DNA from 3 places in the Nocardioides xinjiangensis genome. Region 1 is predicted to be linked to each of the others. Evidence: predicted binding sites of a transcription regulator. Region 1 holds the regulator's gene; each other region holds the start of a gene.
The links. The regulator LexA, encoded in region 1, represses DNA repair genes until DNA is damaged. The targets are predictions, from matches to a motif close to TCGAACANNTGTTCGA.
Positions count from the first base shown of each region.

Region 1 (3,624 bases):
CGACGACCCGCTGATGTCGGCGCGCCAGAAGGCCGCCGACCAGGCCGGCGGCAACGGCTTCATGCAGGTCGCCGCCACCCATGCCGCGCTCCTGCTCGCGCAGGGCGCCGGTCGCCTCATCCGCACGACGTCCGACCGCGGCGTCGTCGCCGTGCTCGACCCGCGCCTGGAGACCGCGCGCTACGGCCGCTTCCTCAAGGCGTCCCTGCCGCCGATGTGGTCGACCACCGACCCCGCGCTCGTACGTCAGGCGCTCGCGCGGCTCGGCGCCGCCTAGCCCGGTCAGGGCGCGTAGCCGAAGAGCTGGTAGTCCCGGCGGTACATCGTCGCCACCAGCTCGCGTAGCTCGGCGGAGACCTGGCGGTCGCGCCCGCCGGGGGCGGTCTGGTTCCGCGGCGCGGTCGGCACGGCGGGGGCGCCGACGCCCTCGCAGACCTCGGCGAAGTCGCGGTCGAAGGTCTCGAGCCGGCCGACGAAGTCGACCCGGTTGAGGTCGATCATCCGGCTCTGGAGCGTGAGGTGCTGGTCGGTCCCTGGCACCGCGGACAGGTCCTGCGCAGCCGTCCAGTAGGCGAACTCCTCGACGGTCTGCATCCGCTCGTGGGTCGCGGCGTCGAAGTCGTAGTAGTTGTGGTCGACGACCTTGTCGTGCCACGCCGAGACGAACCGGTCCAGCGGGTCGCGCACGAACGCGAAGGTGAAGTAGTCGGCGAAGCTGGCGAGCGGGTAGCGCATCCGCATCGCGTGGTCGACGTCCATGCTGACGCCGTGCTGCTCGCAGTGGTGGCGGATCGTGCGCGTCGCGACCTTGGCCACCCGGTACCAGACGAACCGGTGGCTGTGGCTGATCGTCAGGTTGTACGCCAGCGGGCTGAGCCAGGCGGACTGCTCGCCCGCCGCGGCCAGCCGGTCGACCGCGGCCTGCGCCTCCGGCACGAGCCGGCGGCGGTTGCCCGGGCGCGTGCGGAAGACCAGTGGGTCGGGGACGGCGGACTCGGGCATCGGCGCGAGGCTACACCGGCGGCCGCGCGGCGCCGCGGGCCCGCCGCGCGGGTCGGCGTACGACGCCTCAGACGCGGCGCAGCACCGCGGTCACGACGCCGAGGATCGTGGCGTTGTCACCGGGGATGGGGTCGTAGGCCTCGTTGTGGGGCAGCAGCCAGACGTGGCCGTCCTTGCGCTGGAACGTCTTGACCGTCGCCTCGCCCTCGATCATCGCCGCGACGATCTGGCCGTTGGTCGCGGTCTGCTCCTGGCGGATCACGACGTAGTCGCCGTTGCAGATCGCCGCGTCGACCATGGAGTCGCCGGAGACCTCGAGCAGGAAGAGGGTGCCGTCGCCGACGAGCTGCTTCGGGAGCGGGAACACGTCGGTGACCTGCTCCTCGGCGAGGATCGGGCCGCCGGCGGCGATCCGGCCGACGACCGGGATGTTGACCGCGGCCGGGGCGGCGTCACCGATGCCCGTCTCGTCGATGCTGGTCTCGTCTGCGCTCGAGATGGAGCGGCGCGCGGCCATCACCTCGGGCAGGAACACCTCGAGGGCGCGGGGCCGGTTGGGGTCGCGCTTGAGGAAGCCCTTGCTCTCCAGCACGCGGAGCTGGTGGGCGACGCTGGAGGAGGAGGTGAGGCCGACGGCCTGGCCGATCTCACGCATCGACGGCGGGTATCCCTTGGACTCGATGGAGTCCTTGATCGTGGCCAGCACGCGCTGCTGGCGCGGGGTCAGGCCGGTGGCGTCCGGGGGTCCGTCGGGCATCTCGATGACGTTCTTGTCGTCGGACTTGGCCATGGGCTCCTCCAGTACGGTTGCCGGCTCCCTCCGCGGCTCGGATGGGACAGGAGCAGGTGTGCTCACCGTAGTCCTGTCGGCGGGAGGGGATCAAACACCTGTTCGAACTCCGCGTGTCGCGGTTGGCATCGGTGCTGGGCGTACGTGCGTTGCTGACCGGCGATCAGTTTCGTGCGCCGGGGCGCTTGGCGCGTGGCGAACGATTGTTCGACCTGGTGCTTGCGTTGTTCGAACAGGTGCTCTAACGTCGTACACACGTTCGATCGAACGTCTGCTCGACGCCGATGGCGAGAAGCCGCTGTCGGTGGCTCCGACTAGACATTCGCTCGACAGACACCCACGGCTGATCTTCCCCAGGAGGCCACCATGAGCACCCTCAGCCTTTCCCCCGCTTTCCGGACCCCGGTCACCCCGGCCCGCGCCCGCTCGACGGTGCGCCTGACCCGCCGTGGCCGACTGGTCGTCTTCCTGACCTCGCTGTTCCTGGTCCTCGGCGTGGCGTTCATGCTCGCCGGTGGTGCCGTCGGCACCGACGAGGCCGGAAAGCCCGCCCCGACCGAGATCGTCCAGGTCGCGCCCGGAGACACCCTGTGGGGGATCGCCAGCGAGATCGCGACCGACGGCGACGTCCGCTCCGTGATGAGCGAGATCGAGCGGCTCAACGCCCTCGAGTCCGCCGGCCTCTCGGCCGGCCAGAAGCTCCGCGTCCCGGTCGCCACCGACTGACGCGCGAGGCCTCCACCAGCCGCTTCGACCCCGGCTGGTGGACCAAGGGGAAGGCGAGGGGCGGGCCTGCGGGCCCGCCCCTCGGCGCATCTTCGGACGTCGTCCACAACTGAGGTTGCGAGGGTGGTTGACCGGCCACCGCGGTGGGTAGTTTCGTGGTGCAGGCGTTGTTCTCGGGAGGCACGACATGCACGTACGCCGCGCACTGGCGCTCATCCTCGCGGTCCCGCTGCTGATCGCCGGGTGCTCGGACGGCGAACCGACGACGGAGCCGACGCCGAAGATGCCCGAACCGTCGAGCTCGTCGCCTACCCCGACTCCGGTCGAGGCCGAGACGCCTGAGGCGGAGAGTCCGGAGGACTTCATCCGGCGCTGGGTCAAGGCCGGCGACGAGATGCAGGTGACGGGGGAAACCGCCACCTATGAGGCTCTGGTGGAGGACTCATGCAAGGCCTGCAAAACCTTCGTGAAGTCGGTCGAGAAGGTGTACGCAAGTGATGGCACGGTCGAATTCGCTGGCTCGACCATCAACAGCATTCGGTCCCGGAAAGGGAAGCCGCCGACTTTCCAAGTCACCAAGACCCTCCCTGAGACTGTCATCAAGCGCGGCCCCAGCGCCGAGCCTGAAGTGCTGCCAGCAGGCAGAACCACTCTTCTCGTGATTCTCAAACGTCGAAGTGACCAGTGGTCAGTGTCGTACTACGGGATTTTGTGATGTCCCGCGCGATAGCCCTCCTCGTCTTGGCGGCGCTTTGTCCGGTCCTCATCGTCCCGGCGCCCGCTCAAGCTGATTCATGTCTCGCGGTCGGAATGGATGGCGTCTCGGCTGAATGCGTGTGGACGTACGCGGACTACTCCTCTAGCGCGAACTCCGGCGACGGCCACACGTGGGTGGTCACCATCCAGTGCGGCAACGGCGGCATCTGCGTCGAGCACGTCGAGTGCGTCGAGGGTGGCGAAGAGGGCTACGTGCACGACGTCTACATGGACGGCACTGACGTAGGAGATGTCTGCGTGCCGGGGCGGGAGGTCGACCAGGTCAACATCGTCCAGCTGATCCTGCGCGAGTTCAGACGGTACGGCTGGCCGGCATCGAGGCTCGTGGT
Region 1 covers NZ_JAFMSW010000001.1:1,173,313-1,176,936, reverse strand. The annotation lists gene J3P32_RS05530 (ATP-dependent DNA helicase) at 1-277, shown strand, start outside; gene J3P32_RS05525 (sulfotransferase family 2 domain-containing protein) at 283-1,002, opposite strand; gene lexA (transcriptional repressor LexA) at 1,070-1,792, opposite strand; gene J3P32_RS05515 (LysM peptidoglycan-binding domain-containing protein) at 2,159-2,518, shown strand; gene J3P32_RS05510 (hypothetical protein) at 2,706-3,233, shown strand; gene J3P32_RS05505 (PKD domain-containing protein) at 3,353-3,624, shown strand, end outside.

Region 2 (3,624 bases), 1.4 Mb from region 1:
CGTCGCTGTCGGCGGCCAGGACGAACGGCACGTCGTGGTCCCAGGCGTCGGAGACCGCCTCGACGCGTCCGTCACCGGGGTCCAGCCGCGTCTCTCGGATGTACACCGCGAGCACCCGGCCCGGGTGCTCGCGCACGATGTCGGCGTAAACCTCGGGGTCGCGCTCCCCCGAGTCGCCGACGAGCACGAACGGCAGGTCGGGGTGCAGCTGCATGACCTCCCGGATCCGGTCGTGCTTCTCCTCCCGGCCCTCGGTGGTGCCGAGCAGGTCGCGCAGGAGGACCGGCCCGAGCGGGAAGCCGCGGTGCAGCAGGAAGGCGTCGAGGAACGCGTGCAGGTTCCACGGGCTGGAGGACACGTAGAAGACCGGGTTGGTGTCGCCTCGCGCCAGGTCGCGGTAGAGCTCGACGACGCCGGGGAACGGCGTGCGCGTGAGCGCGGACCCGGTGAAGGTGTGCAGCAGCATCCGGCCGATCCGCTGCACCCCGGTCTCCAGGATCGTGTCGTCCACGTCGGAGATCACGCCGAACGCGGCCTCCTGCGACGGGACGCGGACCCGGACCTCCGTCGTGTGCGGCTCCGTGAGCCCGCGGTGGACCCCGTCGAGCCCGACCGTCGCCGTCGCCCACGGTCCGGCCAGCGGCCCGGGCTCGAGCCGCACGCGGAAGTAGCCCTCGCCGTCGGACACCGCCGCCGCCTCCGCGTCGCCCACCCTGACCCGCAGCGGCACGCCCGGCAGCTCGTCGGTGAGGAAGGCGCGGACCGAGCGCCCGACCGCGGCGCGCACCCCCTCCCCCTCCACGGCGCTGGACAGCGGAGGGTCGTCCACCACCCGGCCGCGTACGACGACGCCGGCGCCCGTCCCGTGCCCGCCGTAGGACTCGATGCGGAAGTGGGCCGGAGTGCGGGACGCCCCGCGCCGCGCCCTGGCGCTGTCCCAGGCGTTCTCCGCCGCCACGATCCACCGACGGGCTCCCATGCGGTCACCCTAGGGGCAGTTTCGGTCGTGGTCGTGCTGGCGGTCGTTGGTGTGGGGGGGCGGTGGGCGTGGGTGCGCCCGCGGGGAGGTGGGTGCGCCGCGTTGGGCCTCCCGGTCGTCGCAGCCCGCCGCCGGTCGTCCGTGGGAGTGCGCTGAGGGCGACCGCCCTCGCGGGACGGGGTGCGCGCACGAGGCGGGCGCGCACCCCGGGCCGCGGCGTGCGTGTCGTAGACGAGGTGGTCTCCCCGCCAAGGCTTCCGGTCGGGCAGCACTATCCACAGCGTCGTTCAACCCATGGCCGCTGTCGGTGGCGGCGCCTAGAATCGAACACATGATCGGGCCAGTGGCTGACGCGGACGCAGGTGCCGTGGAGGACCTCACCGCTTTCGAGCTGCTGTTCGCGGCGCGTGAGGCGCGTGTGGCGGAGAACGCCGCTGCGGCTCGGCAGCTCGACCTCGCGGCCCGGTGGGCCGACCTGCACCCGCCGGAGTCGATCCACTCCGCCGCGACGTTCACCGTGCCGTCGTGCGAGCACGAGGAGCCCATCGCCGGCGACGGCTGCCCGCTGGTGGCGGAGTTCTGCATCGCCGAGCTCGGCGCCGTGCTGGGCGTCTCGACCACCGCGGCCAAACGGCTGGTCGGGCACGCCCTCGAGCTGCGGCACCGCCTGCCACGGCTGTGGACGCAGGTCCACGCCGGAGCCGTGCCGCCATGGCGGGCCCGCGCCGTCGCGGAAGCCACCATCCACGCCACCCCGGCGCTCACCGTCGACGCAGCAGGCTGGGTCGACACCCAGGTCGCCGCCGTCGCCGGAAGGTCGGACCCGCACAGCTGGACCGGCTCGTGGCCGAAGCCATCACGCGCCACCACCTCGCCACAGCGGACCGCACCGCCGACCCCGAGGACGGGTACCTCACCGTCGACCCGCGCCACGCCACCGTCCACGACGAGGACGTGCACTACGCCGGCACCATGCGCCTCGAGGCCGAGCTCGACATCGCCGACGCCCTCGACCTCGACCGCGCCCTGGCCCACGGCGCCGAGACGTTGAAGGCACTCGGCTCCACCGCGTCGCTCGACGCCCGCCGCGCCGCCGCCCTCGGCGACCTGGCCCGCACCCAGACCGCCCTCGACCTCCACACCTCAGGCATGCGTAGCGCCCCCGCCCACGACAGCGCCGTCGGTCACGGCACGACGGGAGTTGCCGGCATGCGGGGCGGGGATGGGCTGCCCGTCGCCCGGGAGGTGGTGCTGCACGCCCACTTCGAGACGGCGCTCACCCCGGACGGCGAGACGGTGTTCGGGCCGACCGGCCGGCTCGAGGAGCGCCAGCGGCTGCTGCTGCTCGACCAGGTCAGGAGCTGGTGCGGCGACAGCCGCACCAAGGTCACCGTCAAACCGGTCATCGACCTCAACACCGACCTCACCGCGCCCGGCTATGCCATCCCCGACCGGATCAGGGAGCACGTCATCCTGCGTGACCGCACCTGCGTCTTCCCCTGGTGCACCCGCCCCGCCCGCAGCTGCGACATCGACCACGTCATCGCCCACGACCACCACGCCGACGCAGACGGCCGACCCCAACCCGGCCCGACCGCGACCCACAACCTCGCCGCCCTGTGCCGCTCCCACCACCGCCTCAAGACCCACACCGCCTGGCACTACCGCATGACCTCGAACGGCATCTTCGAGTGGACCAGCCTCCACGGCCACCACTACCGACGCGACCACACCGGCACCACAACACTCGACCCACCCGATCCATCCCATCGGCCCACCGTGCCGCGACCCCGCCGACCATAACCCCGCCCCACACCCCGCCAGACATGCCATGGCGGGGCCGGTGGCACGTCTCGATAGGTCCGGGCGCACGGCGGTGCCGGACGAGGGACCAGCGGTCAGGCACCGCAAACCAGAGGCGCTCCCCCGCCGGGCGCCCTCCTCGCCATAGCGACGACACGACCGGGCACGCACACATGAGCGCCTAGCGGGGAGCGACGTGCTCGTCGCGCCGGACGTACGGGTGGCGCTCGTGCCGTCGCCGGGCGAGCGCGACAGCACGCACTCGCCGACCGGGGTCACCCGTGGCCAGCCGCAGCCGCAGCCTCGAGCCCTGGCAGTCGCGACTCAACGACGGGTCGAGGTCGCGCAGGCTCCGGCCGTACGACCCCGGCTCACTCCCACTCGATGGTGCCCGGCGGCTTCGAGGTGATGTCGAGGGTGACCCGGTTGACCTCGGCCACCTCGTTGGTGATGCGCGTGGAGATCCGCTCCATGACCTCGTAGGGCAGCCGGCCCCAGTCGGCGGTCATGGCGTCCTCGGAGGTTACGGGCCTGATCACGACTGGGTGGCCGTAGGTCCGCCCGTCGCCCTGGACACCGACGGAGCGGACGTCGGCGAGGAGCACGACCGGCATCTGCCAGATGTCGCGGTCGAGGCCGGCGCGGGTGAGCTCCTGGCGCGCGATCGCGTCGGCGCGGCGCAGGATGTCGAGCCGGTCGGCGGTCACCTCGCCGATGATGCGGATGCCGAGGCCCGGCCCCGGGAACGGCTGGCGCCACACCATCTCGGCCGGCAGGCCGAGCTGCTCGCCGACGAGGCGAACCTCGTCCTTGAAGAGCGTGCGCAGCGGCTCGACGAGCTG
Region 2 covers NZ_JAFMSW010000001.1:2,583,550-2,587,173, reverse strand. The annotation lists gene J3P32_RS12215 (App1 family protein) at 1-979, opposite strand, end outside; gene J3P32_RS12210 (HNH endonuclease signature motif containing protein) at 1,823-2,782, shown strand; gene guaA (glutamine-hydrolyzing GMP synthase) at 3,154-3,624, opposite strand, start outside.
Region 2: J3P32_RS12210 (HNH endonuclease signature motif containing protein) is a predicted target of LexA. The motif match lies at 1,606-1,621, and genes of this name have one in related genera.

Region 3 (3,624 bases), 1.3 Mb from region 1:
CGGAGCGCGACGAGTACGTCGCCCAGGCGGGCGTGCCGGCCCGCCACCTCGGGGTCATCGACCCACCGACCTCCGTCGACGAGCTGCGCGCGGTCCTGGCGGCGTACGGTCCGGAGCTGCGAGGGACACCGGCCGCGGTCGACGCCATCCGGTTCCTCGTGCTGCACCCCGACCTGCCCCTCGCCGCCCGGCCGGGATACCTGTCCCTCGTGACCGCTGCGATCGGGCTGCTGCCGCCGGAGGCGCGCCGCGAGCTCCGGCTGCCGCCCGCGCCGCCGGTGACCAACCGGCTGCTGGGCGCCGCGGCGACCCGCACCATCCGCTGGGCGATGGCGCCGGCCCACGCCCACGCGCGCGCCCTGCAGGACCGGGCCGGCACGTGAGCCTCGCCGATCGCTGGCCACTGCCGGGCCGGCACGACCTGCGCGACGAGCTGCTCGCCGCCTGGGACCGCCCCGGCTACCACGACCGGCTCCACCTCACCGAGGTGCTCGACCGGCTCGACCGGCTGGCCGCGGCGGGCGCCGACTTCGACCCGGTCACCGTCCGCCTGGCCGCGTGGTTCCACGACGCGGTCTACGACGGCGCCGACGACGACGAGGAGCGGTCGGCCGCGTGGGCCGAGCGCGCGCTCCCCGAGCCGTACGCCGAGGAGGTGGCGCGGCTGGTGCGGATGACCGCGCACCACCGACCCTCCGACGAGGACCCGGCGGCGTGTGCGCTCAGCGACGCCGACCTCGCGATCCTGGCCGCGCCGCCCGAGCGCTACGACGCCTACGTCGCGGGGGTGCGGGCCGACTTCGCCGAGGTGCCGGACGCCGACTTCCGCGCAGGTCGCGCGGCGGTGCTCCGCGACCTCGCGGCGAAGCCGTACGTCTTCCACACCGCGCCCGCGCGCGAGCTGTGGGAGGCGGCCGCGCGGGCGAACCTCGAGCGCGAGCTGGGAGAGCTCAGCGGTCGTTGAGCTGGAGGTAGACCGTGAACCGGTCGTGCCGGTAGCACGTGCGCGAGACCTCCACGATGCGCCCGTCGGACACCGCTCGCCGGGCGTGGCGCAGCACCGGGTCACCCACGGCGATGTCGAGCATGGCGGCCTCGTCGGCGCTCGCGCGGTCGGCGCTGATGGAGTCCTCGGCCTCGGTGGGGCGCAGGCCGCGGGCGGCCAACGCGTCGTAAAGGCTCGTGGGCGTGCCGTGCTGCAGGAACCCCGGCAGGAGGACCTCGTTGAGGTAGGCGTCCTCGACGCAGACGACGGCCTGGTCGGCCCGACGCAGCCGGCGCCAGTGCAGCACCGGGTCGCCCGGCGAGATGTCGAGCGCGCGGGCCACGCCCGGCCCGGCCTGCTCGACGCGGGCCAGCAGCGTCTGCGACTCCGGGAGCATGCCCCGGCGCCGCACCTCCTCGGTGAACGAGGTGAGCCGGCCGGCGGACGTGGGCGGCTGGGCGACGAACGTGCCGCGGCCGGGGATGCGCTCGAGCAGACCCTCGGCCACCAGCGCGTCGAGCGCCTGGCGGACGGTCATCCGCGCCACGCCGAACCGCGCCACCAGCTCACGCTCGGACGGGGCCGCCGAGCCCGGCGGCTGCGTCTCGATGAGGGCGCGGACGTGCTCGCGGACCTGCACGTGCTTGAGCGCCCGCTGTCGCGGTACGACGAGGTCCACCGGATCCATGGCAGTCAGGCTAGGACTGGGCTGGACCGGCGTCCGCAAATTGACCAAGCCGGGTCGAGACCTTGGATGATTCTTGATGTTCGAACTTGTGTTCGATCATCCGGTACACTCGAGGCCGTGGACTTCCAGACGTCCCTGTTCGCCGAGCCCGCCGCGGTCTCCGCGGCGCTGTCACCCGAGCGCCGGCGGCTGACACGCGGGGCGTGGGTCGACGTGCAGCGCGACTGGCTGACCGACCCCGACGCCGTCTTCTCCGCCCTGGTCGAGCGCGTGCCATGGCGGGCGGAGCGGCGTGAGATGTACGACGCCGTGGTCGACGTGCCGCGGCTCGTGCACACCTACCTCCAGGGCGCCCCGCTGCCGCACCCGGCTCTCGCCCGGGCCCGCGCCGACCTCACGGCCCACTACCTCCCCGAGCTGCGCGAGCCGTTCGTGACCGCCGGCTGCTGCTACTACCGCGACGGTCGCGACTCGGTCGCGTGGCACGGCGACACCATCGGCCGCGGCCGCACCGCCGACACCATGGTCGCGATCGTGAGCGTCGGCGACCCGCGGCGGCTGCTGCTCCGTCCCCGCGGCGGCGGCTCGTCGATCGCGCTGACGATGGGACACGGCGACCTCGTGGTGATGGGCGGCTCGTGCCAGCGCACCTGGGAGCACGCCGTGCCGAAGGTGGCCCACTCGGGCCCACGCATCTCCGTGCAGTTCCGCCCGCTCAACGTCTTCTGAGCCCGGACGTCGCGAGCTCACCTCCGCAGGAGCCGGCGCAGCACCACCAGCCCGGCGAGCACCGCGACCGCCTGCCTCCAGTAGGACCTGGCGATCACCGGCAGCACCGCGGTGCCGAGGTCGAGCGCGTCGGTCCGGGCGCCGGGCGCGGGCCGGTCGGGCGCCGGCCGGCCGGGCAGCGGCTGGTCGAGCGCCGGCCCGGCGGCGGTCACCGGCGGCGCGTCGGCCGACGGCTCGCCGCCCGCCTCGGCGACGGTGGCCGGTGACGGCGCGGCGAGCCGCTGCTCGAGGCAGGCGACGAACTGCCCGAGCAGCTTGTCCGACACGTCCTGCATGACGCCGCGGCCGAACTGGGCGGGCTTGCCGGTGATGGAGAGGTCGGTCTCGACGGAGACGTCGGTCGATCCACCGGCGTCGGTCATCACGACCGTGACCTTCGCCCCCGCCGTGCCGTTGCCCCGCTTGTCCTTGCCCTTCGCGTCGACGACGAACCGGTGGGCCCCGGCGTCCTTCTCCACGAACGTGCCGCTGCCGTTGTACTGCAGGGCGATCGGTCCCAGCTTCACCTTCACCGACCCGGAGAAGGACTGCTCGTCGGCCTCGGTCACCTCGGCCCCGGGGAAGCACTCGGCCACCGACGCGATGTCGTTGAAGTGCGCCCACGTCTCCTCGACGCCGATCGGCACGGTGAAGCGGTGGCTCAGCTCCACTACGACGCCCCGGCGGCTGCGAGGACGGCGCGGCGGGTGAGCACCCGCGCGAGGTGCCGGCGGTAGTCGGCCGCCCCGTTGAGGTCGGTCGGCGGGTCGGTTCCCTCGGCGGCGAGGTCGGCCGCGGCGCGTACGCCGTCCTCGCTCGCCGGCGCACCCGCCAGCGCCTGCTCGGTCGCGGTGGCCCGCAACGGGGTGGGGCCCATGTTGGTCAGGCCGACCCTCGCCTCGTCGATCGAGCCGCGCACCGTCGCGGCCACCGCCACGATCGGCCACTGGTGCGCGACGCGCACGAACTTCTCGTAGTGCGCGCCCCACCCGGTGTGCTTCGGGACGCGGACCTCGACGAGGATCTCGTCGTCGCCGATCGCGGTCTCGAACAGGTCGACGAAGAAGTCGGTCGCCTCGACCGTGCGGCTCCCGCCGGGTCCGGCGATCACGAACTGCGCGCCGAGGGCGAGCGCCGGTGCCCCGAGGTCACCCGCGGGGTCGGCGTGCGCCAGGGCACCGCC
Region 3 covers NZ_JAFMSW010000001.1:2,440,111-2,443,734, reverse strand. The annotation lists gene J3P32_RS11530 (oxygenase MpaB family protein) at 1-383, shown strand, start outside; gene J3P32_RS11525 (HD domain-containing protein) at 380-964, shown strand; gene J3P32_RS11520 (GntR family transcriptional regulator) at 951-1,673, opposite strand; gene J3P32_RS11515 (alpha-ketoglutarate-dependent dioxygenase AlkB) at 1,791-2,402, shown strand; gene J3P32_RS11510 (SRPBCC family protein) at 2,420-3,112, opposite strand; gene J3P32_RS11505 (FAD binding domain-containing protein) at 3,112-3,624, opposite strand, start outside.
Region 3: J3P32_RS11515 (alpha-ketoglutarate-dependent dioxygenase AlkB) is a predicted target of LexA. The motif match lies at 1,754-1,769, and genes of this name have one in related genera.